One region of the Rhizobium sp. TRM96647 genome, then DNA from elsewhere that is predicted to be linked to it. Evidence: riboswitches for the same ligand, from Rfam matches in the RefSeq annotation. Region 1 holds a riboswitch; each other region holds the start of a gene.
What was found. A riboswitch is a leader RNA that binds a small molecule or an ion and turns the genes downstream of it on or off. The one in region 1 is predicted to bind cobalamin.

Region 1 (7,648 bases):
CCTCAGCCACTGAAATGCGGGAACGAGGTTCTCCTGCATCCATTCCGGCGTCTCGCTGCGGCTCGTGCCGGCGATGCCGATGGCGCGGCAATCGGCAAACCGCTGCAGCATTTCGGGCTGCGGCACGCCCAGGAACAGGACGGTCGGAATGCCGCTTGCGGCAAGCGATTCCATCACGTCGGTCGAGCCGGTGAAATCGTCTCCGTAGTAGCTGACGAGCAGGTCTGACATGAATGCTTACTCCTTGCCGTCGCCGAATTTCGCGAGCGAGGCCGCAAGCTCGGGATGGTCCCTGGCGTAGTCGCCAAGCGGGATGTCGGCGACTACGGCCTGCCAGGCCTGCTGGACGGCGCGGACGCCGGCCGCCGGGCCGCCCGGATGGCTGACGATGCCGCCGCCACAGAGATAGAGAAGGTCGGTCGTCCGCCCCGTCCGCCGGTAGGTGTCCGGCGCCTGGCCGCCCCACTGGCCGGACCCCGCAACGGGAAGCGGCCGGTCGGAAGGGTCGAACAGCGGCGTGCTGACGGCCTTGAAGGATTGGACGAAGCTCTCGTCCGGCTCCCAGTACTTGATCCGGATGCCGTTGATCTGGAACTGGTCGACGCCGAGCAGGCGCCAGAACTGCTGGTAGACCTTGAAATCCATGCCCGCGCCGGGGTCGCGGGTCAGCACGTCCCAGCCGTTGCGATGCGCATGCAGCACGAGACCCGAGCGCTTGCGCAGGAAGCTCATGCCGCCGAAGCCTATGGAATTGATGTTGACGACCGCGCAGTTACCGCCGGCCTTGAGCACGAGGTCGTGGTTGCGCATCATCTCGTCCGGGTCGGCATGCGAGATGCCGAAAGCGTACATCACCTTCTTGCCGGTCTTCTGCTCGTGGTCGAGGATGCGCGGCATGATCGCCGCTACCCTCTCCTTCAGCGGCGAGTAGGCCGGGCTCATCAGTTTCTCGTCGTCCTTGATGAAATCGACGCCGGACTCGATCAGTTCGCCAACCAGTTCGGCCGTCTCGTGCGGGCGCAGGCCGAGCGCCGGCTTGACGATCGTGCCGATGATCGGACGGCCCTCGACGCCGGTCAGCCGGCGGCTGCCGTCGATGCCGAATTGCGGGCCCGGATGGGCGCCCTTGAACGCCTCCGGCAGCTTCATGTCGACGATGCGGATGCCGGTCATGCCCCTGATGGAGAAGACGCCGCCGATCGCGATCGTCATCAGCGCGGAAAGGTCGGTGCCGATGGCATCGAGCGGAAAGGCGATGTCGACGTCGGCGCGGTTGAGCCGCTGCCCCGGCTCGGCCTCCGGCCAGGTGGGGGAGAAGGTGTCCTCCAGCGGACGGATGGCGAGTACGCGCGCTGCGACCCGTGCCTTCAGCTCCTCCGTCTCGCCCGGCACCGCGACGAAGGTGCCCGTGGACTGGTCGCTGGCGATCTTGTTCGCCATCGCCTCGACGCTGCCGGGCGTCTCGATGCGGTAGGTTAGGGTGATCAGCATGAAAGCCGTTGCTCCTCCTCGCCACGTCACTTTGTCGTGGCGTCAACTCATGATCTGGTATAATAAGTATTCCAATTTCTGCAACGGAAATTTTCAGAAAACCGATTCCGGCCGTCCTGGCTTGTCGCAAGATGCAGAAATGTTAAGGGAGGGAGAATGAGCCAGAGAGACGCCATGCCCCAAACCATCGAGCCGATCGTCAGGCGCAAGCTGTCGGACGAGGTCTTCGACCGGCTGGAGCGGATGATCACGTCGGGAGAATTGAAGCCGGGCGACGAGATGCCTTCGGAGCGCGTGCTGATGGAGCGTTTCGGCGTCGGCCGTCCCGCCATCCGCGAGGCGATGCAGTCGCTCGCCAACAAGGGCCTGCTCAGCATTTCCCACGGCGAGCGGGCGAAGGTGCTGCAACTGACCGCGCAATCGATCTTCCGTCAGGTCGACCTGACGGCGAAGATCATGCTGTCGCAGTCGACCGATACGCTCGAGCATCTCAAGAGCGCCCGCATCTTCTTCGAGCGCGGCATGGCCCGCGAGGCGGCGCAACGTGCCCGGAGCGGCGATATCGACGATCTGGGGGCCATCATCGAGCGCCAGCGACGCTCGCTCGGGGACGCGGAAGCTTTCATCGCCGCCGACATGCAGTTTCACAGCCGGATCGCCCAGATTTCGGGTAACCCGATCTATGTTGCCGTCAGCGAGGCCATGCTGGCCTGGCTGAAGGAATACCACACGGACATGCTGATCTGGACCGGCAAGGAAAAGCTCACGCTGGTGGAGCACGAGGAAATCCTGGACCAGCTCAGGAGCAGGGATGCCGAAGGGGCGGAAGCGGCGATGCTGAAGCATCTCGAACGATCGAGAGCGCTCTACAACCGCTGACCCGGCCACAGGTCCGTGGCGCCGTTCCGGAGCGTCTTATCCCCATTCATCGCTTCGACCGTCCGGACCGCTGCGGACGGTCGCAGATCCTCCTGAAATCTCCGGGTCGTGATGGGCCCCGCGCGTTCGGCGCGGGACGGCGGCCGCATTTGCGCTTGATATGTGATGTTATAAAATAACAACTCGATTGACTCACGTAATACCATTACACTAATCAGGCCCGGTCAGATCCCGAGGGAAGTTCGATGACCGTTCCAGACCGTGCCGAAAACCCCTGCCCCGCATCGGATGCGCCGGCACGGGTGCCGGTCCGGCCGCGCCTATTGCGTGCAGAACGCAAAGTTGCCGGTCGGGCTTGCTTGACGGCGCGGTGCGCAAACGTCTATCTGGAAGACGACGGTTCCCCGCCCACGAAGCGGAGGGGATTAATAGGGAACACGGTGCGGACGACCCAAGTCGGGACCAAAACCGTGGCTGCCCCCGCAACTGTAAGCGGATTGCCGTTCATCCTCGTGGCGCCTCGGCGCCATGCCACTGCGCAACGCGCGGGAAGGCAGATGAACGGCGCATGTCCGCGAGCCAGGAGACCTGCCGTCAGCCATCGATCCAACGTCACGGGCGGGGAAGCCCGGAACAGGAGCCATCATGACGACCATCGGCGCCTTGCTGTGCGTCTTCACGCTGCCTTTCCCGAGACCTGGCGATCCTTCGAGCGACCGGACGGCCTGACGGCTTGTCCGTTTTTTCAACGGCGCCCCTGCGGGCGTCCCAGCTATTTCGGGGAATTCCATGAAAATTCATTTGAAACAACCGCTCCGCGCGGGCTTCGTCGCCCTGTGCCTCGCCGCATCGTCCTTCCATGGCCAGGCGAGTGCTGCCGAGACCAGCTATCCGCTGACACTGCAGAATTGCGGTCGCCCGGTGACCTTCGAAAGTGCGCCGTCGCGCACGGTCTCGATCGGCCAGAGCAGCACCGAGATCCTCTATCTGCTGGGACTTGCCGACAAGGTGGTCGGTACCGCGCTCTGGGTCGGGCCGGTGCTGAAGGGCTATGAAGAGGTGAACGCGCGGATAGACCGGCTCGCCGACAACGAGCCGAGCTTCGAGAGCGTTCTGGCCAAGAAGCCGGATATCGTCGCCGTGCAGTTCCAGTGGCAGGTCGGGCCGGAGGGCGTGGTCGGAAGGCCGGAACAGTTCGAGGAGCTCGGCATCCCGGTCTACACCTCGCCGTCCGATTGCGTCGGCAAGGACAATTCTGCCGCGAGCGACGGCGTGCGCCATCAGGTCTTCACCATGGACCTGGTCTATCAGGAGATCCGCGAGCTTGCGCAGATCTACAACGTCCAGGAAAAGGGCGAGGCTGTCGTCGCTGATCTGAAGAAACGCGAGGAGGCCGCCCGCGCCAAGGTCGCCTCCGCACAGGGCAAGTTGTCGGCCGTCTTCTGGTTCTCCAGCGCCGCCGACGCCGATCCCTATGTCGCCGGCAAGAACGGCGCGCCCGGCTACATCATGTCGGCGCTCGGCATCGAGAACATCATCAAGACCGACGACGAGTGGCCGACGGTCGGCTGGGAAACGATTGCCAAGGCCGATCCGGCGATCATCGTCGCCGGCTCCATGGAGCGGCGGCGCTATCCGCTGGACAGCCTCGAGGCCAAGCTCGAATTCCTGAAGGCCGATCCGGTCGCCAGCCTGATGCCGGCGGTGAAGAACGGCCATGTCTTCGACATGGACGCCCAGGCGATGAACCCGACGATCCGGACGATCGAGGGCATCGAAGCCCTGGCGGACGCCATCGCCAACGCCGGCCTCGCCAAGTGAACCGGACGCTGACATCGGGCGGACGGACGGGTGCGGCCATCGCCGCGCTCGTCATCCTCTTGCTGGCGCTGTGGATGGGGGCTGCGATCGGCGAGACGGCGATCCCGCTCGCCACGGTCGCCCAGACGGTGGCGAACCGGCTGTGGAATGCCGGCTACCCGCTGGAGCCGATCGACGAGGGCATCATCTGGAGCTACCGGCTGAGCCGGGCCGTCGTGGCGGCGTCCTGCGGAGCGGCGCTGGCGCTCTCCGGCGCGGTCCTCCAGTCGCTGCTGCGCAACCCGCTCGCCGATCCCTATATCCTCGGAATTTCCGCGGGCGCCTCGACGGGCGCGGTCGGCGTCGCCATCCTGGGTATCGGCGCGGGCGTGCTGACCTTGCCGCTCGGGGCCTTCCTCGGCGCGATCACAGCCTTCGTCCTGGTCAGCGTCCTGGCGGTGAAGGCCGGGCGCGGCACGGCGGCGATCATCCTCGCCGGCGTCGCTGGCTCGCAACTCTTCAACGCGCTCACCTCCTTCATCGTCACCAAGGCGGCGACGGCGGAGCAGGCGCGCGGCATCATGTTCTGGCTGCTCGGAAATCTGTCGGGCGTGCGCTGGGCGGATGCCTGGCTGGCCGTTCCGGCGGCACTTGTGGGTCTCGTCGTCTGCCTGTGGCATGCGCGCTCGCTCGACGCCTTCACCTTCGGCGCGGAATCGGCCGCCTCGCTCGGGATCTCGGTGCGACGCACCTATCTTGCACTCGTCGGCGTGTCGGCGATGATGACCGCGGTGATGGTCTCGATCGTCGGCTCCATCGGTTTCGTCGGCCTCGTCATTCCGCATGCGGCGCGGCTCCTGGTCGGCGTGCGCCATGGCGTGCTGCTGCCGGCCGCGGCCCTGACCGGGGCGGTGTTCATGATCCTCGCCGACATCCTGTCGCGCACCATCATTCCCGGCCAGGTCCTGCCGATCGGCGTGATCACCGCGCTGATCGGTGCGCCGGCCTTCGCCCTGATCCTCGCAAAGGGGAGGGCGCGCGCATGAGGCTGACCGCCAGAAGCGTTTCATGGTCGGCCGGCGGCGCCGACATTCTCAAGGATGTCTCGCTTGCGGTCGAGACCGGCGAATTTCTCGGCATCATCGGGCCGAACGGTTCGGGGAAGACGAGCCTGATGTCGCTGCTTTCCGGCATCCGCAAGCCCCGGTCGGGAGAGGTGCTGCTGGACGGGGTGCCGATCGGCGCGCTCGGTCGGCGCACGGTGGCGCAGCGGCTGGCGCTGGTCGAACAGCAGGCGGAGACCGGCGAGCGTATCACCGCACGCCAGGCCGTTGAACTCGGCCGCACGCCCTATCTCGGGCCGCTCTCGCCCTGGTCGCCTGACGACGACCGGATCGTCGACGCGGCGCTGGACAATGTCGACATGGCCCACCTTTCAGGCAGGAGCTGGCATACGCTGTCGGGGGGCGAACGCCAGCGGCTGCACATTGCCCGCGCGCTGGCCCAGCAGCCCCGGATCCTGCTGCTGGACGAACCGACCAACCACCTCGATATCGGCCATCAGATCAGCCTGCTCGACCTGGTGCGACGCCAGGACCTGACGGTGGTGGCGGCGTTGCACGACCTCAACCACGCGGCCATGTTCTGCGACCGGATCGCCGTGATGCAGGCCGGCAGGCTCGTCGCTTTGGGGCGGCCGCGGGATGTCCTGACCGTGGAGCGCATCCGCGACGTCTTCGGCGTGGATGTCGCAATCGAGCACGAGCCGGACGGCGGCTGCCACATCCGCTTCCGTCCCGGGAGAACGTCGCCGGGGCGGCGTGCCGCTCCCGCCGTAGCCCTTGCGACAACGGGAACCTGATGCCGATGGATGCGCGCAACCACCATCTGAAGGAAGACATCCGCGAATACTGGTCGAAGCGGTCGGAGACGTTCGACCTTGCCTTCGGTCACCGGATCCCGCCGGGGCCGGAACACGACGCCTGGGCGGGGGCGATCCGCGGTGTCCTGGGGGAGGCGCCGTGCCGGGTTCTGGAGCTTGCCTGCGGAACCGGGGAGGTGACCAATGTCCTGCTCTCGCTCGGCCATGAGGTGGTCGCCCTCGATTTCTCCGAGGCGATGCTGAAGGTCGCGCGGGACAAGCATGCGGGAAACGAACGGGTCCGCTTCATTCTTGCCGATGCGGAGCGGACGATGGAGCCGGACGAGCGCTACGACGCCATCGTCTGCCGGCATCTCGTCTGGACCCTGACGGAGCCGGAACAGGCGCTTGCGGATTGGTTCCGGGTGTTGAAGCCGGGCGGCAGGCTTCTCGTGTTCGACGGGAACTGGGCGAGGCCGACGCCGATCGGGCGCCTGGCCCTGCTTGCGGTGAGCGCGCTCGAGCGCTTCGTCGGTCACGATCCGCATTATGACGGGGCGATGAGCGAACGCCACCAGTCGATCATGGACCGCCTGCCGTTTGGGGAGGGGTTGACGGCCGAAAGGCTCGTGCCGCTCGTGGAAGCTGCCGGCTTCGGCCATATCCGCCTGGCGTCGCATCGCCCGATCGCCGCTGCCCAGCGCCGGACGGCCGATCTTCGCAACAGGCTGCGAACGCTGTTCTATCGGCGTTTCATCCTTGCAGCCTCGCGGCCTGCAGTGCCGGACGAGCGGGCCTGACGATGCGCGGCATCTGAACCGCATCGTCGGCGTTCCCTGTCCGCGGCACGGAACGAAAGACGCCTCTGGGCATTTCCTTCCGAGGTTTGCGAGGGAACGACGATCCAGATGCAGGAAGATGCAAAGCATGCCGACCATGTGAACGCGCCCCCCCGGTGGACGACGCACCGGGGCGGCACGTCGCCGGTCGTCGGCACCGCCATACACGACGGTCACGCGGTGCGGCCCGATATCCTGCGGAAGATGCGGATTTCGGAGGACGAGCGGCTGCGCGAGGAGGATCCGTTTACGGGTCAGACGATCGCCGACCTGCCGAACCGGATCGTCTTCCACCAGTCCCGCTTCGAGATCGACCTGAACCGGCCGCGCGACGGCGCCGTCTACCTCCGGCCGGAACAGGCATGGGGCATCGATGTCTGGCGCGAGCAGCCGTCGGAGGCCATGGTGGCCGAAAGCCTCGCGATCCACGATGCCTACTACGTCATGCTCGAAGCCTATCTTCGCGACATCGAGGAGCAGCACGGGCGTTTCGTCGTGCTCGACATCCATAGCTACAACCACCGCCGGGCCGGCCCTGCCGAAGATCCGACGGACCCGGAGAAGGCGCCGGACATCAACATCGGCACCCACTCGATGGACCGGGAGCGCTGGGCGCCCGTGGTAGACGCCTTCGTCGATGCCGCGCGTCGTTTCGAATATCCTGGCAGGAAGCTGGACGTGCGGGAGAACGTGGCGTTCGAGGGGCGCGGCGAGCAGACGCGTTTCATCCATGAGCGCTTTCCGGAGAACGGTTGCGCGCTGGCGGTGGAATTCAAGA
Region 2 (7,648 bases), on a different contig from region 1:
GCGATCGCCGCGAAGGTCGGCAGCCAGTCCTCGTGCGCAACGATGCCGTTCAGGGTCTCGCCTGCCGGGAAGCGGCCTGGCCAGCGGGCGAAGGCCGGCACACGGTAGGCGCCCTCCCAGTTGGAGTTCTTCTCGCTGCGGAAGGGTGTCGTGCCGGCGTCGGGCCAGGTGTTGTAGTGCGGGCCGTTGTCGGTCGAATAGAGCACCACGGTATCCTGCGCGATGCCGAGGTCGTCGAGAAGCTTCAGGAGCTCGCCGACATGCATGTCGTGTTCCACCATGCCGTCATGGTATTCGTCGCCGCTCGGGCCGGAGATCCCCTTGTTCTGCTCCTTCACGTGGGTGCGGAAGTGCATGCGCGTGCCGTTCCACCAGCAGAAGAACGGCTTGCCCGCCTGGTTCTGCCGGGTGATGAAGTCCTTGGCCGCGGAGAGCGTCTCCTCGTCGATCGTCTCCATCCGCTTTTTCGTCAGCGGCCCGGTGTTCTCGATCTTCTGCGTGCCATCCGGATTGGCCCAGCTGTGCAGCACGCCGCGCGGGCCGAACTGCTCCAGGAAGGTCTTGCCGCTCGGCATGATCCGGTCGCGCGGATAGTCGCGGTTCTCAGGCTCCTCCTCGGCGTTGAGGTGGTAGAGATTGCCGAGGAACTCGTCGAAGCCGTGCATGGTCGGCAGGTGTTCGTCGCGGTCGCCCTGGTGGTTCTTGCCGAATTGTCCGGTCGCATACCCCTGCGCCTTCAGCACCGTCGCTACCGTCACGTCGGTCTTCTGCCAGCCCTGCGGCGCGCCGGGCAGTCCGACCTTGGTCATGCCGGTGCGCACCGGCACGTTGCCGCCGAGAAAGGCGGCGCGGCCGGCGGTGCAGCTCTGCTGGCCGTAGTAGTCGGTGAACGACAGGCCTTCCTCCGCGATCCGGTCGATGTTGGGCGTCCGGTAGCCCATCATTCCCCGGCTGTTGGCCGAGATGTTCCAGATGCCGATGTCGTCTCCCCAGATGACAAGGATGTTGGGCGGCCGGCTGGTGGAAGGCGTCGCCGTTTGCGCCTGTTGCTGTTCCTGGGCTTGTGCCGGCGATCCGGTGCCGCCGAGCGCCGCGGCGGCGGCAAGCGTTGTTCCTGCCATGAGCACGTGCCGGCGGCTCAGGGCCGGCTCGCCGTCTTCAAGTGTGCTGTTCGCGTCGTCACATCCGTTTTCGGTCCCCATCGCTCACCCTCCCGTGATAGCTCGACGTTTCTGCTGAATGACATGCTGATTGTCGGTGCTGATTGTCGGTCCGAGCGCGTCTGTCGCCTTCTCCTCTACGTCAAGGCGGATCGCGTGAACGCTCGCGCTATGCAAGGCTATCATGAAACAACGCGGGCTGCACTGTGACCATGGTGGCGCAAAGAGACTATCTGCCTCTTTTGCGATCTTGCCGCCTATTTGTTGGTCGAAACACCTTGGGCTGTTTTTCAAGTATATGAAATATATAAATTATTTCGAGTTCGCGCCTTCGTCTTCGGCTGTCGCCAAAGCGGAAGGCGACGTCGCATTTGGGCGACTGGAGCGCCGGCCTTTCCGCTTAGATGAAGAGGCTCAAGGTGCTGCCTCTCTAGGGAGGGCGGATAATTGGGAAGCCGGTGAAAATCCGGAGCTGCCCCCGCAACGGTAAGGGAAGAAATCGCGGCAAAACGCCACTGAAGCAATTCGGGAAGGCGCCGCGCGGTCCGCAGAGGACATCTCCCGAGCCCGGAAACCAGCCTTGGAGAAACATGACGTGACTGGCTGCGGTGGGCGGCCGGGGGCGCAGCGAAGCCATGTCTTCATGCTGGTCGGCCTCGATCCATGCCCGCTTCAGACGAGCAATGCTTTTGAGGAAGCGGCAATGGATATCAGCAGCGACGTACTTCGCAAGATCAGGAACCGGCGCGAGGGCTACAGCCTCGACCAGGCCTTCTATATCGATCAGGACTATTACAAGCTCGACCTGGAGACGATCTGGTATCGCGACTGGCTGTTCGTCGGCCACGACTGCGAGATCCCGCGGGCCGGCAATTTCTTCACCCTGCAGGTGGGCGACTATCCGGTCGTCGTCACCCGCGACCGCCAGGGCACGATCCGCGCGCTGCACAATTCCTGCCGCCATCGCGGCTCGCGCGTCTGCACCCAGCACAAGGGCGCGTCCGCCAAGCTCGTCTGCCCCTATCATCAGTGGACCTACGAGCTCGACGGCACGTTGCTCTTCGCCCGCCACATGGCCGAGGATTTCGACAAGAGCCAGCACAGCCTGAAGAAGATCCATTGCGAGACCGTCGGCGGCTACATCTTCATCTGTCTGGCCGACGAGGCGCCGGATTTCGCCCCCTATCGCGAATTGGCCGAACCCTATCTCGTCCGCCATCGCCTCGGCGAGACCAAGGTCGCCTTCGAGAGCACGATCGTGGAGAAGGGCAACTGGAAGCTCGTCTGGGAGAACAACCGCGAGTGCTACCATTGCGCCGCCAACCATCCCGAACTCTGCCGCACCTATCCGGAGGCCCCGAGCGCCACCGGCGTCCAGGGCGCCAAGGACGATCCGGTCATCGCCGGTCACTGGGAAAAGTGCGAGGCGGCCGGCCTGCCGAGCGAGTTCCGCATGTCGCCTTCCGGCCAGTTCCGCCTCGCCCGCATGCCGCTGATCGCAGACGCCGAGAGCTACACCATGTCGGGCGCGCGCGCCGTCCGCCGTCCGCTGTCGTCCGACGTGCAGGAGAGCCATATCGGCACGCTCCTGATGTTCCACTACCCGACCACCTGGAACCACGTTCTGGCCGACCACGCCATCACCTTCCGCGTCCTGCCGCTCGGCCCCGAGCTGACGCAGGTGACGACCAAGTGGCTGGTCAGCAAGGATGCGGTGGAAGGCATCGACTACAATCTCGACGAACTGACCCACGTCTGGACCGAGACCAACGACCAGGACCGACAGATCGTCGAGGAGAACGCCTTCGGTATTCGTTCCCCCGCCTACGAGCCCGGCCCCTATTCGCCCGAGGACGAGGGCGGCGTGATGCAGTTCGTCGAATGGTACTGCACCTTCATGGAGCAGCGCCTTCAGGGCGAGAAGCAGCCGCTGGTGCGGGTGGCCTGACATGACGATCGCGAGCCACTTCCGCCATTTCGACGAGCTCCAGCCCTGGAACGACCGCCAGCACATGCTGGAATGCATCGCGGTGACGGCCGAGACCGCCGACGTGATGACGTTCACCTTCCGCTCCGACCGCGAGAACTGGTTCCGCTACCTGCCGGGCCAGTTCGTCACGCTGGAACTGCCGGTGACGCCTGATGATCCGGTCATGCGCACCTACACGCTGTCCTCGACCCCGTCGCGGCCCTTCTCCGTCGCCGTCACCGTCAAGGCGCAGAAGGACAGTATCGGCACCCGCTGGATGTTCGATCATCTCAGGCCCGGCATGCAGTTGAAGGCCTTCGGTCCGCTCGGCGATTTCTCCTTCGTCCGCCATCCGGGCGAGAAGTACCTGTTCATCTCCGCCGGCTCAGGCGTCACGCCGATGATGTCGATGACGCGCTGGATGGCCGATTGCGCGCCGCAGACGGACGTCGCCTTCGTCTCCTGCGCGCGCACCCCTCAGGACCTGCTGTTTCGCCCCGAGCTCGAATGCCTGTCGGCGCAGATGCCGAACCTCTCGCTCGGCTTCGTCGTCGAAGGCCGCAACCCGCGCGACGGCTGGCATGGGCTGCGCGGCCGCATCGATGGCTCCAGGCTGTCGCTGCTGGCCCCGGACTTCCGCGATCGCACCGTCTTCTGCTGCGGCCCGGAGCCGTTCATGCGTGGCGTGCGCGACATGCTCAAGGTCTGCGGCTTCGACATGGCGCGCTATCACGAGGAGAGCTTCCAGCCGGCCGCGGCCCCCGCCGCCGAGGAGCTTGCCATTCGCGCCGGTCCCGGCGAGGTCGATGCGTCTGCCGTCTCGACCGTCACCTTCACCATGGCCGGCAAGGAGGCTGCCTGCCCGCCCGACCAGACCATCCTGCAGACGGCGCGCGCAGCCGGCGTGCGCATCGGGGCGGCCTGCGAAGGCGGGCTCTGCGGCACCTGTCGCGTCATGAAGGTGTCGGGCGAGGTCGAGATGAACCACAATGGCGGCATCCTCGACGACGAGATCGCCGAAGGCTACATCCTCGCCTGCTGCTCGCGCCCGCTGGGCGACGTGCAGATCGAGGCGTAGCGGCTCCCACCGGCAACCCACCGGCAAGGGGAGGGGCTTGCTCGAGCCGCTGTCTGCGACAGGCCCGCGCCCGTGGATCAGAACAGGAAGTCGCCCTTGTCCAGATGGGCGATCCTGACGTCCTGCAGCAGGATCGTATCGCCGTTCCTGCCGTCGATATGCACGTCGTCGCCGACCTGCTTCATATGGTTCCTGGTCAGGTCGGAATAGCTCGTGATGCTGCCGAGCGCGGTCAGGTCGAGGACGTCGTGGCTGGCTCCGTTTGCCGTGAAATCGGTGATCGTGTCGCGGCCGTCGCCCTTGGCGAAGACGAAGTGATCCGCCCCCTTGCCGCCCGTCAGGGTATCGTTGCCGCGGTGGCCCCAGAGCGTGTCGTCGCCGGCGCCGCCCTTGATGACGTTCCTGCCGGCGTTTCCGTGAAGCTGGTTGGCAAGCCCGTTTCCGGTCGCGTTGACGTTGGCAGGTCCGGTCAGCGTCAGGTTTTCGATATTGGCGCCGAGCGCAAGGCTGACGCTCGACTTGACGAGGTCCGTGCCTTCCCTGGCCCGCTCGACGATCTTCGTCGAGGCGTCGCTGACGACATAGACGTCGTTGCCCCGGCCGCCGTGGACGCTGCCGGTGACCGTGCCGCCGGTGCCGTCGAAGTAGTCGTTGCCGGCGCCGAGATGGACCGAGCCCTTGATCGTGCCGTTGTTGAACACGGACTGGACGCCGCTGCCGCCGAGGAAGGCCGTGCCCGTGCTCTGCAGGAGACCGTAATTGTGGAAGCTCGCGGCCGATGCGCCGGAGAAGTCGATCGCCGCAAGCTTGGCCTTCGTCGCCGTGATCGTGCCGTAGTTGCCGAGCGTGGAGCCGCTGCCGTCGATCTCGACGCCGCCAGCGGCCCTGATCGTCTTGTTATTGGTGATGATCGCCTTGTCCGCATCGACGGAGATGCCGTAGGCGGAAGAACGGATGAGGCCGTTGTTGGTCACCTTGCCGCTGTCGCCGGCGAGCACGATGGCATCGGCGGCAGCCTTCACCGTGCCGTCGTTATTGGTCACGACCGCCCGCATGCCGGTCGCGAGGATCGCCGATCCCATCGTCGACCACACCAGCCCGTCCGTGGTGACGGTCGCTGATTTTCCGGATGAGACGATCGTGTCCGACTGGCCCTTGAGCGTGCCGTGATTGGTCAGGACCGCAGCACTGCCGGATGAGACGACGGCATGGGCCTTCGTCGAAACGGCCTCGCCATTGTTGGTCAGGCTTGCCGATGCCCCCGACAGCACGAGCGCGTCGGCCGCAGCCGAGAGCGTCCCGTTGTTGATCAGGATCTCGCCCTTTCCAGCCGCCTTGATGGCCGTGCCGGCGGTGGAGGCGAGCAGGCCGTTGTTGGTGACCCTGGTCGCAGCACCCGTGATGTCGAGCGTCGTCCGCCCCGCCTCGATCGTGCCGTGGTTGACAAGTTCGAGCCCGCCGCTGCGGATCTCCATGCCGCCCGAGGCGCCCTGGATCCTGCCGGTCTTGCCGACGACGAAGAGGCTGTCGCTGTCGGCTGCGCCGCTTGCGCCGAACCGCACGGCATAGCCGGCGCCGGAGGCGATCTCGCCGTTGATGTAGAAGCTGCGGCCGGTGGCCGTTCCCGTCGCGATCAGGCCGGTCGACGCAGTCGAAACGCGGACGCCGGCGTTGATGACGAGCTCGGTGTCGTTTCCGGTCACGGACACGGCGGTCGTGCGGTTGCTGGTGATCACGATCTTGTCTGTCATCTGCTCGTCATGTGCAGGGGGCGATGTCGCCTGCTTATACCGATTTGCTGAAGGAAGGATGGAGATCCGGGGGCTCGCCCGGACCTCTCGTGACTGGCGCGACGGCTATATGCCCCGGCCGCGCGGGCAGGGCAATCGCCAGGCCTGGGGACAGGCGGCAGGGCTTGCTCGATCAGGGCTCGGTCAGGGCGTCGCGTGCGGAGGGTCGATGGCCGGCGCGGTCTTCTGGCTGCCGTCGGCGATCTGTTCCGGCGCGGGTGCTGCGTCCGGCGCCTCGTTGCGCACGACGAAGGTCACGGCGGCGTTAGCGGATGCCGGAAGGCCGGCGAGCGAGACGGCGTCGGCATTCACCGGCAGCGACTTCGGCTCGTCGGCGGCCGCGCCCCTGGCGACGGATGCGGTGACGATCTCGTCCACCGGCGGCTCGCCGGTCTCGAAAGGTCTTTCGGGCAAGAGGTCGCCGAAGGCCCAAATCTTGGTCAGGTCCGCCCGGTTCATCGGCACCACGTTGACGTCGATGTCGTTGAAGGTTCCCTTCACGCGGTAGGGACAGCGGCGCTTGTTGCAATTGGCGGCGGCGGAGAACTGCCAGAGCGCGTAGTTGTCCCAGTTGCCGAGCGGGAAAACCTTGCGGATGCCGGGCTTGTAGCGGGCATACCAGAGCGGCAGGCGCGACAGGATACGGTATTTGTGGCGGTTGGCCGCGATGTATTTCGCGGTGGAATGGTTGGTGTAGAGCACCGGATAGCGTCCCGTGCGCGTCCGGATATGGCCGGCGAAGATCTGCGCATCCTCCAGCGACATGAACTTCTTCGGATCGATCGCCTCGATGTCGAGCACCATCATCTCGTCCGCCTGCGGTCGCGCATAGTCGAGGAAGTGGTTCGCCTGGTCGACCGGATTGCCGGGCCGGGCGAGGTGGTAGGCGCCCCAGAGCAGGCCCTGCGCCCGCGCCAGCAGCCTTCGCGTCTCGTAGAGTTCACGGCTGACGGCGTATTTGCGCCACATGGTCCTGCAGTGCGCGACGGTGTCGCCGTCGTGGTCGCCCTTGCAGTCGAAGCTTTCCGGCAGGCCGTCGGAGGCCTTGGAGATGAAGCCGGCGATGCGCTTGTCGCTCAGAAGCAGCGGCCAGTCGATCTCGTTCATCTCGTAGGCATCGATGACGATGGCGTTGTCCTTGTTCCGCCACGGCTCGACGTCCGCGGCGATGCCGGGGACGGGCGCGACGAGGAGCAGCGCGCCGGCCAGACATGCGAGAAATCGGTTCCTTGCCCTCATGTTTCGCGCTCCGCCGTCGACCTCCGGATCAGGAATTTTGTTTCGACAGGGTTACCGTAACGTTAATGCCTTTCTAATCGGGATGGCATTTTGCCCCTGATCACGAAACTTTTTCTGGTCTCCGGCGTTCTTTTGCAGGATGTAGCAACGTAATCCGCATCAACAGGAGTATGTCCAGAATGTTCGGTACCAGATCCATCGCCGTCGCGCTGTCCGTGCTTTTCGCTGTCAGCCCCGTCGTTCCCGCCACCAGCCAGGCCATGCCGAAAATGACGGTTCAGGCCGGCGAATCAGGCGTCGATCTCGTGCGCTGCGAAGGCCGTCATTGTCGCGACCGCCGCGACTGGAAGCGCGACCACCGCGACGCCCGCCGTGACTGGCAACGAGACCGCCGCCAGGCCCGCCGCGACTA
Region 3 (7,648 bases), on a different contig from region 1:
GCCGGCAATGCTCGGCGGCATCGCATTCGTCGTGTTCTGCATGCTTGCGGTCAGCTATGGCATCGGCCGCTTTCTCGGCCTGCCGAAGCGGCTGGCCGTGCTCGTCGCTTGCGGCAATTCGATCTGCGGCAATTCGGCGATCGCCGCGACCGCGCCGGTCATCCGGGCGCGGCCCGACGATGTGACCTGCTCGATCGCCTTCACCGCTGTGCTCGGCGTGCTGACCGTGCTGCTATTGCCGTTGCTGGCGCCCGTCCTGCGGCTTTCGGGCGTGGATTACGGCATCCTTGCCGGCATGACCGTCTATGCCGTTCCGCAGGTCTTCGCGGCGACGGCCCCGGTCTCGGCCGTCAGCGTGCAGATGGGCATGCTGGTCAAGCTCGTGCGCGTGATGATGCTCGGGCCAGTCGTGCTGCTGCTGTCGCTGGTGTCGGCGAACCGGTCGGGCGGTGATCGCCGCCGACCGCCGCTGCACCGGCTCGTCCCGTGGTTCATCGTCGGGTTCCTGCTGATGCTGGCGGCCCGCTCCTTCGGCCTGATCGGTGAGACGGCGGCCACCACCATGAACACGGCATCCGGTGCCCTGACGGTGATCGCCATGGCCGCCCTCGGGCTTAGCGTGGACATCCGCAAGGTGATGCAGGCCGGGATGCGGGTGAGCGCCACCGTGCTCCTGTCGCTCCTGGCGCTGCTTGCGGCGAGCTACGCGATGATCCTGCTGCTACAGGTCAGCCCGGCCTGACGGGTCTACTCGGCGGCGGCTGCGAGCGGCGCCGGGACATAGTTCAACACCGGCCCCAGCCAGCGCTCGACCTCGGCAACAGGCATGCCCTTGCGCCTGGCATAGTCCTCGACCTGGTCGCGCTCGACCTTGGCGACGCCGAAATAGTAGCTCTCGGGGGAGGCGATGTAGAGGCCGGAGACGGAGGAGCCGGGCCACATGGCCATGCTCTCCGTCAGCTGGACGCCGATCTCCCTCTCCGCGTCGAGCAGGCGGAACAGCGTCGTCTTCTCGGTGTGGTCGGGCTGGGCCGGGTAGCCGGGGGCGGGCCGGATGCCGGCATAGGGTTCGGCGACGAGTTCCTGGGGCGAGAAGGCTTCCCCTGCGGCATAGCCCCAGAGCTCCTTGCGGACGACTTCGTGCATGCGCTCGGCGAAGGCCTCGGCGAAGCGGTCGGCCAGCGCCTTGACCAGGATCGAGGAATAGTCGTCGTTGGCGCGCTCGAAGCGCTCGGCGATCGCGATCTCGCCGATACCGGCGGTGACGACGAAGCCGCCGACATAGTCGGCAATGCCGCTCTCCGCCGGCGCGACGAAGTCCGAAAGCGCCAGGTTGGGACGGCCGTCGCGCTTGGAAAGCTGCTGGCGTAGGGTGAAGAACGTCGCGAGTTCCCGGCTGCGGCTGTCGTCCTGAAAGAGCCGGATATCGTCGCCGATGGCATTGGCCGGCCAGAAGCCGACCACGGCCTTCGGGGTGAACCATTTCTCGGCGATGACCTTCTCCAGCATGGCCTGCGCATCGGCAAAGAGCTGGCGGGCGGCCGCGCCCTGCTTCTCGTCGTCGAGGATCTTCGGATAGACGCCCTTCAGTTCCCAGGTCTGGAAGAACGGCGTCCAGTCGATGTAGCGGGCGAGCTCGGCCAGATCCCAGTCCTGCCACACGCGGGTGCCGAGGAAGGAAGGTGTCTTCGGGCGGTAGGCGGACCAGTCCGGCCTGAAGGCGTTGTCGCGGGCCCTGGCCAGCGGCAGTCGCTGCTTTTCCGCCTCGGCCCGTCTATGGGCGTCGGCCACCTTGCGATACTCCGCCTGCAACGTCTCGACATAGCCCTGCCGCGCGTCCGGTGACAGGAGGCTGGAGACGACGCCGACGGCGCGGCTGGCATCGGTGACATAGACCGCCTGGCCGCGGTCGTAGCGCGGGTGGATCTTCACCGCGGTGTGGACGCGGCTCGTCGTCGCGCCGCCGATCAGCAGCGGGATGTCGAAGCCCTCGCGCTCCATCTCGGCTGCCACATGCACCATCTCGTCGAGCGAGGGGGTGATGAGGCCGGAAAGCCCGATGATGTCGACGTTCTCGGCTTTCGCGGTCTCCAGGATCTTCGCTGCCGGCACCATCACGCCGAGGTCGACGATCTCGTAGTTGTTGCAGGCCAGAACGACGCCGACGATGTTCTTGCCGATGTCGTGCACGTCACCCTTGACCGTGGCCATCAGGATCTTGCCGGCGCTCTCGCGCACAGCACCGCCGTTCGCGCGCTTTTCCTCTTCCATGTAGGGCAGCAGCACGGCGACGGCCTGCTTCATCACGCGGGCCGACTTGACCACTTGCGGCAGGAACATCTTGCCGGCGCCGAACAGGTCGCCGACGACGTTCATGCCGGCCATCAGCGGCCCTTCGATCACATGCAGCGGACGGGCGGCGGCGCGGCGCGCCTCTTCGGTGTCGGCCTCGATGAATTCGGTGATGCCGTTGACGAGGGCGTGCTCCAGGCGCTTTTCGACCGGCCATTCGCGCCAGGCGAGATCCTTCTCCTTCGCTTCCTTGCCGCCTGCGCCCTTGAAGCGCTCGGCAATCTCGAGCAGCCGCTCGGTCGCGGTACCGCCACCCTTGGGGGCCCGGTTCAGCACCACGTCCTCGCAGGCCTCGCGCAGATCCGCATCGATCGTGTCGTAGACGGCGAGCTGGCCGGCATTGACGATGCCCATGTCCATGCCGGCCTGGATGGCGTGGTAGAGGAAGACGGCGTGCATCGCCTCGCGCACTGGCTCGTTGCCGCGGAAGGAGAAGGAGAGGTTGGAGACGCCGCCGGAGACATGCGCATGCGGCAACGTCCCGACGATCTGCCGCGTCGCCTCGATGAAATCGACGCCGTAGTTGTCATGCTCCTCGATGCCGGTGGCGACGGCGAAGATGTTGGGGTCGAAGACGATGTCTTCCGGAGCGAGGCCGGCGACCTCCGTGAGCAGCTTGTAGGCGCGGGTGCAGATCTCGACCTTGCGCTGCTGCGTGTCGGCCTGGCCGGTCTCGTCGAAGGCCATGACGACGACGGCGGCGCCATAGGCGCGCACGAGCCGCGCATGGTGCAGGAAGGCTTCCTCGCCTTCCTTCAGCGAGATCGAATTGACCAGCGGCTTGCCCTGGGTGCATTTCAGGCCCGCTTCGATGACCTCCCATTTCGAGCTGTCGATCATCACCGGCACGCGGGCGATGTCCGGCTCGGCGGCGACGAGGTTCAGGAACTCCGTCATCGCCTTTTCGGAATCGATCAGGCCCTCGTCCATGTTGATGTCGATCACCTGCGCGCCGTTCGCCACCTGGTCGCGGGCGACGTCGAGGGCGGCCGCATAGTCGCCGGCGGTGATGAGCTTGCGGAATTTTGCCGAACCGGTGACGTTGGTGCGCTCGCCGACATTGACGAAGGGGATGTCCTTGGTGAGCGTGAAGGGTTCCAGCCCGGACAGCCGCATGTGGCGGGGAATGTCCGGGATCGCACGCGGCGCGTGACGGGCCGCGGCCTTGGCGATCGCCTCGATATGGGCCGGCGTCGAACCGCAGCAGCCGCCGACGATGTTGACGAGGCCGTCGCGCATGAAGCCTTCGATCTGGGCGGCCATCTGCTCGGGCGTCTCGTCGTAGCGGCCGAAGGCGTTCGGCAGGCCGGCGTTCGGATAGGCGCAGACGAAGGTGTCGGCGACGGACGAGATCTCGTCCAGATGGGCGCGCATGGCGTTGGCGCCGAGGGCGCAGTTCAGCCCGATCGAGAAGGGGTCGGCGTGGCGGACCGAATTCCAGAAGGCTTCCGGGGTCTGGCCGGACAGCGTGCGGCCGGAAAGGTCGGTAATCGTTCCGGAGATCATCACCGGCAGCTCGATGCCCTTTTCGGCGAAGACCTCGCGGGTGGCGAAGATCGCCGCCTTGGCGTTCAGCGTGTCGAAGATCGTCTCGATCAGGATGATGTCGGCGCCGCCGTCGATGAGGCCGCGGAGCTGGTCGGCATAGGCGAGCTTGAGGTCGTCGAAGGTGACGGCGCGGTAGCCCGGGTTGTTGACGTCCGGCGAGATCGAGGCGGTGCGGTTGGTCGGGCCCAGCGCGCCGGCGACGAAGCGCCGCCGCCCGTCCTTCTCCTGCGCGCGCAGGCCGGCGCGGCGGGCGAGGCGGGCACCGTCGCGGTTGAGCTCGTAGACCATGTCCTCCATGCCGTAGTCGGCCTGGGCGATCGTGGTGGAGGAAAAGGTGTTGGTCTCGAGGATGTCTGCGCCGGCAAGTGCATAGCGATAGTGGATGTCCTCGATCGCGGCCGGCTGCGTCAGCGTCAGGAGGTCGTTGTTGCCCTGCTGATGGCAGGCGCACTCGCCGAAGCGGCTGCCGCGGAAATCGTCCTCGACGAGGCCGAGCGTCTGGATCTCGGTGCCCATGGCGCCGTCGAGGACGAGGATGCGCTCGCGCGCGGCGGCGCGCAGCGCATCGGCGATGTCCTTGCCATTGCGGGGTGGTAGTTCGGGACCAAAAAGGTCGTCGAGGTCGGCCGATGCCATGGCGAAGCCCTCCGATGCAGCATGTCTGCTCCGGAGATCACATAAAGATATGTTTATGTCAATATGTCTTTATGCGAAAATCAGTGCGGCCGGCCTGATCGTCCCGCGAGCCGCTCGAACAGCGAACGGAGCCGGACGATGTCCGGATCACGGTCCCTGTAGGGTGCGAGCTTGACGAGTTCCTTCAGGGCCTCTGCCGGAAGATCGGCGCCGCGCGGCTGCCAGAGGAGCCACGAGATGAAGACGGATTCCGGCTTTCCGGAGCCCGAGGCGTTCTGTTCGATGGTGACATGCATGACTTTCCCCAATCTGGAATTGGGGGATGACCGGACGCACGCAAGCTGAAGATCCGCCTTGACGCGGAGCAAGCGCACCCGTGGGACACCCCGCCCATGGACGTTACGAGTTCATCAGGGCAGGTCTCCTGGCTTGCGGGTCGTTGCCTCTGTCCGGCCTTCCCGGCACGAAACGTGCCAGTGGCATGGGGGACAGCAGCTCGCCGCCTACAGTTGCGGGGGCAGCGCCGGAATGGATGGCTTCCCATCGCACCGGCTTCCCTCTTCGCTTCCTCGTCGCGAACGATTCGGAAGAACCCTGATGGCCGCAAGGTGGCCCGAAGGCGACGGCGATGTCAACGCAGGCGGGCGGGTTATCGACGGAATTGGACACGGGCATGGAACCCTTGCCGGATGCGCCGCGTTCAGGTCCCGTTCACCGCTGGTCACGTAGGCCAAGGGTGGTATCTCATGGCCTTGATATTGTTGGAGTCGCCTTGCCCCTGCCTTCCAGTTCTGTTGCAACAGCCTGCCATTGCGGCTAAAGAAAGCCGTTTTCATGCGCCACGCAGAAGCGGGAGAAGACCCTGCCGCCCGTTACATGCCGCCCGTCGATCGAGGGCGCATTTTCGTGCGCATGGAATCCGCTGACGGGGTCGTACGGAGGAACGCATGACGCCGTCCTGTTGCACAAGTCCGCTCGGATGATCCCTGCCTGCCGAACGTAAGTCCGGCCGCGGCCGGATCCACCAACCCTGCTCGAAAAACAGAAAAAAGCTGATGTCCCTTCACAACCGACCACAGACCTCGTCGCGCGAGACGGAATCCAAGCAGATCGACTACAATGATTCGATCCGGGATACCTATTTCACCCTCGAGGAGCTGAGTGCCTGCGGTGAGGATCTGGCGCGGAACGGCGCGAATTCGCTGCCGGGCTTCACGCCGTTCGACTTCCGCGCCCGCCACCGGGAAAACGAGAAGGAAATCCTCCGGGTCTACCAGACGACGGCCCGCGACGTCGAAGCCGGCGCGACGATAACGCCGGCGGCGGAATGGCTGCTCGACAACTACTACGTCGTCGAGGAGGCGATCCAGGAAGTGCGCCGCGACTTCCCGCGCCGTTTCTACCGTCAGCTGCCGACGATGAAGGTCGGCGAGGTCGAGGTCCCGCGGACGCTCGCGCTCGGCTGGCTCTACGTCGCCCATACCCAGAGCAGCGTCTCGCGCGAGAGCCTGACGGCGATCGTGGAAGGGTTCCAGAAGGCCGAGGCCTTCAAGATCGGCGAACTCTGGGCGCTGCCGTCGATCGTCCGCTTCATCCTGATCGAGAACCTGCGGCGCATTTCCAGCCGTGTCGAGCGTTCGCGCGGGATGCGCCGCAAGGCGAACGAGGTGGCCGACGAGCTGATCCGCCAGAACGACCCGGAAAAGAGCGTCGTGATCCTGCGCGAGATCGAGCATCTCGTCGCCGACAACACCTTCGTCGCCCAACTGCTCTATCGTCTGCGCGACGGGCTGCAGGCATCGGGCGCGGCGATCCAGTGGCTGGAAAAGCAGATCGAGGCGCGCGGGACCGACCTGGAAGAGGTCCTCGTCGCCGAGCAGAACCGGCTTTCCTCCGGTAACGTCACGATGAGCAACCTGATCAAGGGGCTGCGCACGATCGACGATACGGAATGGCCGGTCTGGGTCGAAAGCGTCAGCCGCCTCGATGCGGCGCTGCGCGAGGGTTCGGACTATACCGAGCTCGATTTCGGCTCGCGCAACGCTTACCGTGATACGATCGAGAAGATGGCCCGCCGCTCCGGCAAGACGGAGCTGGAGGTGACGCAGCTGGCGCTGGCCATGACCGCCGAGGACATGGCGGCGGGCAACGTCGCCGGTGCGCACGAGGCCAATGTCGGCAGCTACCTGGTCGGCAAGAAGCGCGACATCCTGGAAAAGCGGATCGGCTACCGCCCGTCCATCCTGCAGCGCATCGTGCGCTTCAGCCGCTCGCTCGACTGGTTCGCCATCGCCGGGCCGGTGATCCTGCTGACGCTTCTGGCCATGGTCGGGGTCTACTATTTCCTCGACCAGATGGACATTCCGAACGGCGCCTGGCTGATCATGCTGATCCTGTTCGCCGTGCCCGCCTCGGAGGGCGCCGTCGGGCTCTACAACACGCTCGTTACCCTCTGCGTGAAGCCGACGCGGCTGGTGGGCTACGAGCTGCGCGAGGGGATTCCGGAGGAGGCACGCACGCTCGTCGCGGTCCCCTGCCTGATCTCCAAGCGCGACCATGTCGACGAACTGGTGCGCAACCTCGAGGTCCACTACCTCGCCAATCCGCGCGGCGAGATCTATTTCTCGCTCGTCAGCGACTGGGTCGACAGCAAGGCCGAGGAGACGCCGGAGGATCTCGAGGTCCTCGAATACGCCAAGCGCGAGATCGCACTGCTTTCGGCACGCTATGCCTATGACGGCCGCACACGCTTCTACCTGCTGCACCGCCGGCGCCAGTTCAATCCGCAGGAAGGCGTGTGGATGGGCTGGGAGCGCAAGCGCGGCAAGCTGCACGAGCTGAACCTGCTCCTGCGTGGCGACGGCGACACCAGTTTCCTGCCCGGCGCCAATGTCGTGCCGGAAAACGTCCAGTACGTCCTGACGCTTGATTCCGACACGCGCCTGATGCGCGACGCGGCCACCAATCTCGTCGGCAAGCTCCACCACCCGATCAACCGCCCGCTGATCGATCCGCAGACCCAGCGGGTCGTCGCCGGCTACAGCATCCTGCAGCCGCGCGTCACCCCGTCGCTGACGACGGGCGACGAGGCCTCGACGTTCCAGCGCATCTT
Region 4 (7,648 bases), on a different contig from region 1:
GTCGATCAGCGCGCGCCGCGTGACCGTCGTTCCCTGCAGCATGTCGTAACGGTCGAAGTCGCTGTTTTCCAGCTCCGACGTCACCTGCGCGAACACCTCCGGCGGCAGGAAGTTCTCGATCTTCACGAAGCCGTTCTCGTCGTATTCGCGCCGCTGTTCGGCCGTCACCAGCCGCGCCAGCGACTTGCGCCGCCAGTCGGCCATGTCCATGGCGATCGACACCCGCTTGGCATGGAGGCCCATCCTGTTCAGGGTCTTGCTGCCGATGATCGGGTTGTCCGCGAAGGACTTGGCCCCCGAGGCGAGCTGAAGCGCATAGAACGGACTGAGCAGAACGGAGGAAAGGCGCATGCGGGAACCTATGGTGCTTTCGACGGAATGGCGGCGCCGGAAGGCGGGCGAAATGACCCGCCCCAGGGCCGCCGCAGCCAGCAATTTGCTACACCATGGGCACGGCGATAGCAATTCCGGTGCATAAAACATGAAAGACAAATTCAACTATAATTGACGTTAATCACTTTTCGACGAGCACATTGCTCATTCGCCCCTCGAAGCTATGATCGATAGCGGGTTTGCCCGGCAGGAGCGCCGAGCTGCGGCGGAACGTCCGATTGCCGTCCGCCGCCGGAACCGAGGGACCGATTCGGCGTTACCCGAGCCGCGAGAGGAAACGCGACAGGAGTTGACGACGTGCCGTGGGGATGGGGGAAAGTGGCGTTTCGGGCTGTTGCGACGGCCCTGCCGATTGCCTTGGCGATCGCCTTGCCGCACGCGCAGGCCCGAGCCCAGACGGCGGAACAGTCCCCGACGGCCGCGATCTGCGGCGATCTCCGGTCACAGCTTGCAAGCCTGCCGCGCGCGATCGACAGCGCAGAGCAGGTACGCAGCTATTCGAGCGCGATCGCCCGGCAGAACATGGAGCTTCGCCGGGCGAGAGGCGACCTTCGCCGGCTCGGCTGCAGCAACGGCAGCGTCACCGTCTTCGGCGGCCAGAACGCCGGTGCCTGTGCCTCGATCATCTCCACGATCGACCAGATGGACCGCAACCTCCAGGTCCTGATGAAGAAGCGCAACGAGATGTCGTTTGTCGGCGGCGATCCGGCCGAGCGCAGCCGTATTCTGGCTGAACTGTCGGAGAACGGCTGCGGGCAGGCCGTCGCGCTCGAGGCGTCCACGGAGGCCGGTTTGGCCCTGGAGGGCGGCGACCTTTCGGAGGCCGACGATCCGTATGCGGCGATGCCGACGACGTTCGGCAACTGGGGCGCAGCGCCGCAGGAGGGTCCCTTGCGGACGGTGTGCGTGCGCACCTGCGACGGCGGCTTCTTCCCGATATCGTCCGCCGCCACCCCGCTCGACTTCCGCCGCGACCAGCGGACCTGCTCGATGATGTGCCCGCAGACGGAGACGGAACTCTTCTACCAGCCGCTGCAGTCGCCGGGCAGCGGCGACATGATCTCGACGCTGACCGGCCGGCCCTATTCCGCCCTGCCGAATGCCTATGCCTACCAGAGCCGCGACCGGTCCGCCGACAAGGCCTGCGGCTGCGACCTTGCGGGCTACCACCGCAGGATGGCCGGTGCCGGCGGCGGCAACGTGCCCGAAGCGACCGCCGGCGCGGCGCCGGGCACGACCCGAAAGAACGTCGGGTCGGTCACGACGATCCGCATGCATCCCGTCACAAGCGCCACGGCCTCCGAGAAGGTGGTCATCGAGCGGCCCTACGATCCGGTAAAGGACAAGGTGCGGATGGTCGGGCCGAGCTTCCTGCCCGACGACCAGCCGGCGCTGGACCTGCGCAATCCCGCCGGGACGAACTGAACCGCCGATCCGCTGCCGGTGTCAGCGCCGCTGCCCCCACCGGTCGGCGAACACCAGATCCTCGAGCGGCAGCCGCTGCCGCCAGCCTTTCACCGCCAGTTCCGGCTCCTCGTAGAGCGCGTCGACGAAGCCGAGGCACAGCCAGGCGACGATCTCGATCCGCTCGGGAATGCCGAGAAGCGCGCGGATATCGGCATCGTGGAAGATGCTGACCCATCCGACGCCGACGCCCTCCGCCCGCGCCGCAAGCCACAGGTTCTGCACCGCGCAGACCGTCGAGTAGACGTCCATGCGCGGATTGTGCGTGCGCCCGAGAACGACGCTGCCGGCCCGGTCGGGATCGCAGGTGACGCAGAGACTGACCGGCGCCTTGAGGATCCCCTCGAGCTTCAGCGTGCGGTAGCGTTCCTGCCGCTCGCCGGAAAAGAGCATGGCGGCCTCCTCGTTGGCACGCTGGAACGCCAGGTGCGCACCGGCGCGCACCTGCGGGTCGCGGATGACGATGAAACTCCAGGGCTGCATGAAGCCGACCGACGGCGCGTTGTGGGCAGCCCCGAGCAGGCGCTCCAGCAGATCGTCCGGCAGGGGATCGGCGAGAAACTGGTCGCGCACGTCGCGACGCGTCTCGATGGCGCGGTAGACGGCCGCCCGTTCGGCCGGCGTGAATGGCTGGACGGGAACTGGCTCGTCCCGCTTGAACGGTCGCATCGTCAACTCCCCAACAATGCTTGCGACCCCTCCGCCGTCCGCGCGGACAGGTCCATTGCGCCAGGCCGGTCTTCTGACTTCGGTTCGTCCGGCCGGGCCCGCCTTCCCGGTCTTTCGACCAGTGGCGATCTGGCGAGGGTCCCTCCCTCGCGGCCTTGCCGTCCCCGTCACAGCGTTGGGCACGTTCCGGCTTCAGGACACGGACGTCGTCCGCAGCCCCACCGGATTCCCGATTCTCCCCGGCTCTCTCGCGGGGCACCTGGCAGATACATTTGCACACGCCGCAGGCCGCGACGCAAGGGCTGCGAGCGACGGAACGACGGCGTGTGCCGGACAGTGCCGCGGGAGCGTTCATAGGAGACGTTCGTGGGGACGCTCGTTCAGGCGGCCTCGATGTCCGAAGCCGCATCGGTGGCGCGGGCCACGCCGTACTGGGCGCGATTGCGGCCGGCGTTCTTCGCCGCATAGAGGGCCGCGTCGGCGGCGAGCATGATCGCATGCGGCGTCCGGCCGTGTTCGGGAAAGGCGCCGATGCCGGCGCTGCCGCCGAGCTGGAGCAACTGCCCCTCGAAGGGTACGGGGACCTGCGCGTCGCGCACGAAGCTCTCCGCAAGCGGAAGGGTGTCCTCCCGGTCGGCGATATCAGGCAGCAGGACGGCGAACTCGTCGCCGCCGAGACGCGCGACGACGCCGCGGTCGCCAATCCGGGCCATGAACCGGGCGGCCATGACCCGCAGCACCTCGTCGCCGGCCGCGTGGCCGTGACGGTCGTTGACCGCCTTGAACCGGTCAAGGTCGATGGCGATGATCGAGAACGGCCTCTGCCCCTTCGCGGAAAGGTCGTTGACCGTGAGGTCGAACCCGGAACGGCTGAGCACCCCGGTCAGCGCGTCGTGGCGGGCCAGATGGGCGTTCTTCGCCTCGCTGCGCTCGAGCGCGCGCACGAGCGAGGAGAACTTGAGCGCGCCGAAACCCATCACCACGACGAAGATCGCAATCAGCGCGGCGATGTGCGGCACCGCCATGGTCCAGACGAACGATCCCGGGCGGTTGGGGTGCCAGGAGGCCACCATCGGGTTATAGGCATCGCCGCCCACGCCGGTCGTCAGCAGGTTGTCGTCGTCGGTCGTGATCGGCGAGAAGCCGAGGCCGGTGAGCCCCAGGCGCCGCTCCGAATCCGCCAGCATGGCGGCCGTGATCGGCTTCACGGTGATCATCAGGACCGGACTCCGGCGATCGTCGGGAATGAACAGCCGCCGCGGCACCACCGCCTGCACCACGACGATGCTCATCACCCGCTCGATCACGCGCATGCCCGTGGCGCTGATCTGCGGCACGCCGCCATGGCTGGCGCTGGCGTTGGACATCGACTTCGCCACGATCCAGCCGTCGCGGGTACGACGCAAGGCGGCGTAGTAGTTCTCCGTGGCCCGCTTCACGAGGTCGCTCATCCAGTAGCGGACGCCGTCGGCCTCCTCGCCCGGCACGACGATCCCGTTGTGCATGGCAAGGACCGTCTCTCCCGACGGCCGTGCGAAGACGAGCCAGGAAAAGCCGGACTCGCGCCACAGCCAGTCCCTCAGGTCGCGCCGGATGAAGTCCTCGCCGAGCCGCCCGTTTGCCAGTTCGTCGAAACTCTTGTCCCAGACCGACAAGCCGCTCTGGTAGAGCACCACCTGTTCGATCTGGTTGCGGAACTCGCTCTTGACCAGGGTCTTTTCGGTTTCGGCGACGAAATCGTTCGCCTGGCGGATGGAATAGTCGAGGACCAGGAAATTGGCGCTGGCGAACAGGAGGACGATCACCGCCGATGCGATGCCGATCCCCAGTCTGACACCCCCCCGGGGCGTGGCCGGAACGCCGGCCCCTGCATTCGCCATGTCGATCCCCATTGACAGGCTAGCGGCCGTTCGCCGCGTTGTTCTTGGCAGGGACGTTATTGCGCAAGCAGGAATATTCACTTAACCGGACTGGTATCCAAACAATTAACCCGTGCAAATCTGGGGATATTCCAGGCCGAAAAGACCGTGCGGCGGCTGCACGCAAAGACGGAAACCTACGGCGCGTAGCGGACGAAGGCGAACTGCGATCCGTCGGGCGACCAGTTGGGGACGTTCATCGTCCCCTGCCCGCCAAAGAGCTCGAACAGGACCCGGTCGTTGCGCCCGTCCGCATCCATCATCCGGATCCGGACCTGATGGTCGCGCGGGTGATCGAAGACATCGCCGTCGTAGGACAGCACCAGCAGGGCGCGTCCGTCGGGCGTCGGATGGGCGAACCAGTCGCCGAAGGGGCTGTCGGTGATCCGGGCAAACTCCGTCCCGTCCGGCCGGATCCGCCAGATCTGCATGCGCCCGCTGCGGCTCGAATTGAAGTAGATCCAGCCGTCGCAGGACCAGTCCGGCCCGTCGTTGCGTCCCTCGCCGAAGGTCAGCCGCATCTCCTCGCCGCCCTCGACGGGGATCGTGTAGATGTCGAAGACGTCGTCGCGGATGCCGCAGTAGCAGACCCTGCTGCCGTCCGGCGACCAGCCGTGCCAGTAGGACGACTGCCGCGGCGTCACCAGCCGCGGCGTGCCGCCGTCCGCAGGCAGGATGTAGATCGCCGCACGGCCGAACTCGGTCTTGTCGGTGACGGCGAGCCACTGCCCGTCCGGCGAGAGCCCGTGGTCGTTGTTGCACCGGACGGCAAAGCCCGTGTCGATGCGCGAAGGCGCACCGCCGTCGAGCGGCAGGCGATAGACCAGTCCGTCGCCGTTGATGACCAGAGAGCGTCCGTCGCGCGCAAAGTTCGGCGCCTCCACGAGCTGCCCGGTCTGCCAGACCACGCGGGCCTGCCCGCTTGCAACGTCGTAGATCTCGACCGAACTGCGCATGCTTGCCCCTATCGGTCGCGGAAACGGTTGGTGATCGGGTAGCGCCGGTCGCGGCCGAAGTTCTTCTTGGTGATCTTCACGCCCGGCGCCGATTGCCGGCGCTTGTATTCGGCGATGTAGAGCAGGTGCTCGATGCGGTGCACGGTCGCCTCGTCATGGCCGCGCGCGACGATCTCCTCCGTCCCCATTTCGTTCTCGACCAGGCATTCCAGGATATCGTCCAGCACCGGATAGGGCGGCAGCGAATCCTGGTCGGTCTGGTTCGGCCGCAACTCGGCCGAAGGCGCCTTGTCGATGATGTTGCGCGGAATCACCTCGCCCGAAGGCCCGAGCGCGCCCGGCGGCACTGTCGTGTTCCGCCAGCGCGACAGCGCATAGACCTGCATCTTGTAGAGGTCCTTGATCGGATTGAAGCCGCCGTTCATATCGCCGTAGAGGGTAGCGTAGCCGACCGACATTTCCGACTTGTTGCCCGTGGTGACCACCATCGAGCCGAACTTGTTGGAGATCGCCATCAGGATCGTGCCGCGCGTGCGGCTCTGGAGGTTCTCTTCGGTGATGCCGGCTTCGGTGCCTTCGAACATGTCCGAGAGCGCGTCGAGGAAACCGGTCACCGGCGCCTCGATCGGCACGATGTCGTAGCGGCAGCCGAGCGCCTTGGCGCAGGCGGCGGCATCCTTCAGCGATTCCTCGGAGGTATAGCGGTAGGGCAGCATCACGCAGCGCACGCGCTCCTCGCCGAGCGCATCGACGGCGATCGCCGCGCAGATCGCCGAATCGATACCGCCGGAAAGGCCGAGAACCACGTTCTTGAACCCGTTCTTGTTGACGTAGTCGCGAAAGCCCAGAACGCAGGCGCGGTAGTCCGCCTCCTCGCGCTCCGGGATCTTCGACATCGGGCCGCCGTCGCAGAACCAGTCGCCGTCCGCGTTCTTCTTCCAGGTGACGAGCGCGATCGTCTCCTCGAACTGGCTCATCTGGAAGGCCAGCGTCTTGTCGGCATTGAGCCCGAAACTCGCGCCGTCGAAGACCAGTTCGTCCTGGCCGCCGAGTTGGTTGGCGAAGACGAGCGGCAGGCCGGTCTCGATCACCTGCTTCAGCGCCACCTGGTGGCGCACGTCGACCTTGCCGCGATAGTAGGGCGAACCGTTCGGCACCAGCAGGATCTCCGCTCCGCTCTCGGCCAGCGTCTCGCAGACGCCGAGGTCGTTCCAGATCTCCTCGCAGATGGGAATGCCGAGCCTGACGCCGCGGAAATTGACCGGGCCCGGCATGGCGCCCTCGACGAAGACGCGCTTCTCGTCGAACTCGCCATAGTTCGGAAGATCCAGCTTGTCGCGATAGACGAGGATCCGCCCGCCGTCGAGGACGGCCACGGAATTGTGCCGCCCCGCCTCGCCCTGCCGGGGAAAGCCGACGACGACGCCCGGCCCGCCATCGGCGGTATCCTCGGCAAGCGTCTCGACCGCCTTCTGGCACGCCTTCAGGAAGGCCGGTTTCAGCACCAGGTCCTCCGGCGGATAGCCGGAAATGAAGAGCTCCGTCAGAAGCAGGAGGTCCGCCCCCTGCGCAGCGGCATCCGCCCGGGCCGCGCGCGCCTTGGCGAGGTTGCCGGCAACATCGCCCACCGTCGGGTTGAGCTGGCCGACCGCAATTCGAAGCGTGGTCCTGTCGCTTTGTCCGTTCATGTCGATCCTCGATCCGCATCGTCCGAAGTTCATTCGGGCAAGGCTGTTCTTTAGATGATGACGGGCGGTTTGAAAATGAAGGGATTTTCGATTTGCCGCGCGCGGACGGCGACCGCGTCCAGAGGGGCCTCGCGGCGTGCCCGCCCGGGGCGGCTATCCCCACACAACGGGCATTCATCCCCTGTTCAAGATCACAACGATATGACAATTGAGCGAAAGTTTTATGACATTTCGGAGTAGCGCGTGAGAACCTCAGCCCCGGCCGTTTCGGTGACAGCAGTGCAAGAGACGGTCGTTTCCGAGGTCGCGGACGCGCGCCGCCTTGCGATTGCAGCGACCGCCGTCCGCTCGGTCGCGCTGACCTTCGTCTTCGCCTTCGTCACCGTTGCCGCCGTCGAACTGATCACGCGCCAGTCCACCGGCGCCACGTTCACCTTCCTCACCACCCTGGCGCAGCCGGGCTGGACCACCTGCGGCCTGTTCTTCCTGGCGCTCCTGGCGCTCGACGGCCTGATCGGCCGCCAGCACAAGGCGATCCTGATCCTCGGGCCGCTCGCCA

Region 2: linked by a shared signal. The riboswitch ahead of OCK02_RS04535 (aromatic ring-hydroxylating oxygenase subunit alpha) and the one ahead of OCK02_RS13925 (ABC transporter substrate-binding protein) in region 1 are both predicted to bind cobalamin.
Region 3: linked by a shared signal. The riboswitch ahead of OCK02_RS01490 (hypothetical protein) and the one ahead of OCK02_RS13925 (ABC transporter substrate-binding protein) in region 1 are both predicted to bind cobalamin.
Region 4: linked by a shared signal. The riboswitch ahead of bluB (5,6-dimethylbenzimidazole synthase) and the one ahead of OCK02_RS13925 (ABC transporter substrate-binding protein) in region 1 are both predicted to bind cobalamin.

The regions. Positions count from the first base shown of each region.
Region 1 covers NZ_JAOXHF010000006.1:272,225-279,872, reverse strand. Annotated here, with positions in the region: gene OCK02_RS13940 (four-carbon acid sugar kinase family protein) at 1-231, opposite strand, end outside; gene oiaX (3-oxo-isoapionate-4-phosphate decarboxylase OiaX) at 238-1,491, opposite strand; gene OCK02_RS13930 (transcriptional regulator NanR) at 1,666-2,370, shown strand; cobalamin riboswitch at 2,751-2,981, shown strand; gene OCK02_RS13925 (ABC transporter substrate-binding protein) at 3,160-4,191, shown strand; gene OCK02_RS13920 (FecCD family ABC transporter permease) at 4,188-5,216, shown strand; gene OCK02_RS13915 (ABC transporter ATP-binding protein) at 5,213-6,031, shown strand; gene OCK02_RS13910 (class I SAM-dependent methyltransferase) at 6,037-6,831, shown strand; gene OCK02_RS13905 (N-formylglutamate amidohydrolase) at 6,940-7,648, shown strand, end outside.
Region 2 covers NZ_JAOXHF010000002.1:333,665-341,312, forward strand. Annotated here, with positions in the region: gene OCK02_RS04530 (arylsulfatase) at 1-1,121, opposite strand, end outside; cobalamin riboswitch at 1,561-1,758, shown strand; gene OCK02_RS04535 (aromatic ring-hydroxylating oxygenase subunit alpha) at 1,864-3,108, shown strand; gene OCK02_RS04540 (hybrid-cluster NAD(P)-dependent oxidoreductase) at 3,110-4,207, shown strand; gene OCK02_RS04545 (calcium-binding protein) at 4,285-5,958, opposite strand; gene OCK02_RS04550 (glycoside hydrolase family 25 protein) at 6,142-7,236, opposite strand; gene OCK02_RS04555 (BA14K family protein) at 7,416-7,648, shown strand, end outside.
Region 3 covers NZ_JAOXHF010000001.1:318,351-325,998, reverse strand. Annotated here, with positions in the region: gene OCK02_RS01500 (YeiH family protein) at 1-742, shown strand, start outside; gene metH (methionine synthase) at 748-4,536, opposite strand; gene OCK02_RS01490 (hypothetical protein) at 4,617-4,832, opposite strand; cobalamin riboswitch at 4,933-5,148, opposite strand; gene OCK02_RS01485 (GH36-type glycosyl hydrolase domain-containing protein) at 5,592-7,648, shown strand, end outside.
Region 4 covers NZ_JAOXHF010000007.1:13,079-20,726, reverse strand. Annotated here, with positions in the region: gene OCK02_RS14245 (phytanoyl-CoA dioxygenase family protein) at 1-351, opposite strand, end outside; gene OCK02_RS14240 (DUF2865 domain-containing protein) at 712-1,818, shown strand; gene bluB (5,6-dimethylbenzimidazole synthase) at 1,840-2,526, opposite strand; cobalamin riboswitch at 2,572-2,804, opposite strand; gene OCK02_RS14230 (diguanylate cyclase domain-containing protein) at 2,907-4,406, opposite strand; gene OCK02_RS14225 (TolB family protein) at 4,583-5,401, opposite strand; gene OCK02_RS14220 (NAD+ synthase) at 5,410-7,089, opposite strand; gene OCK02_RS14215 (LTA synthase family protein) at 7,369-7,648, shown strand, end outside.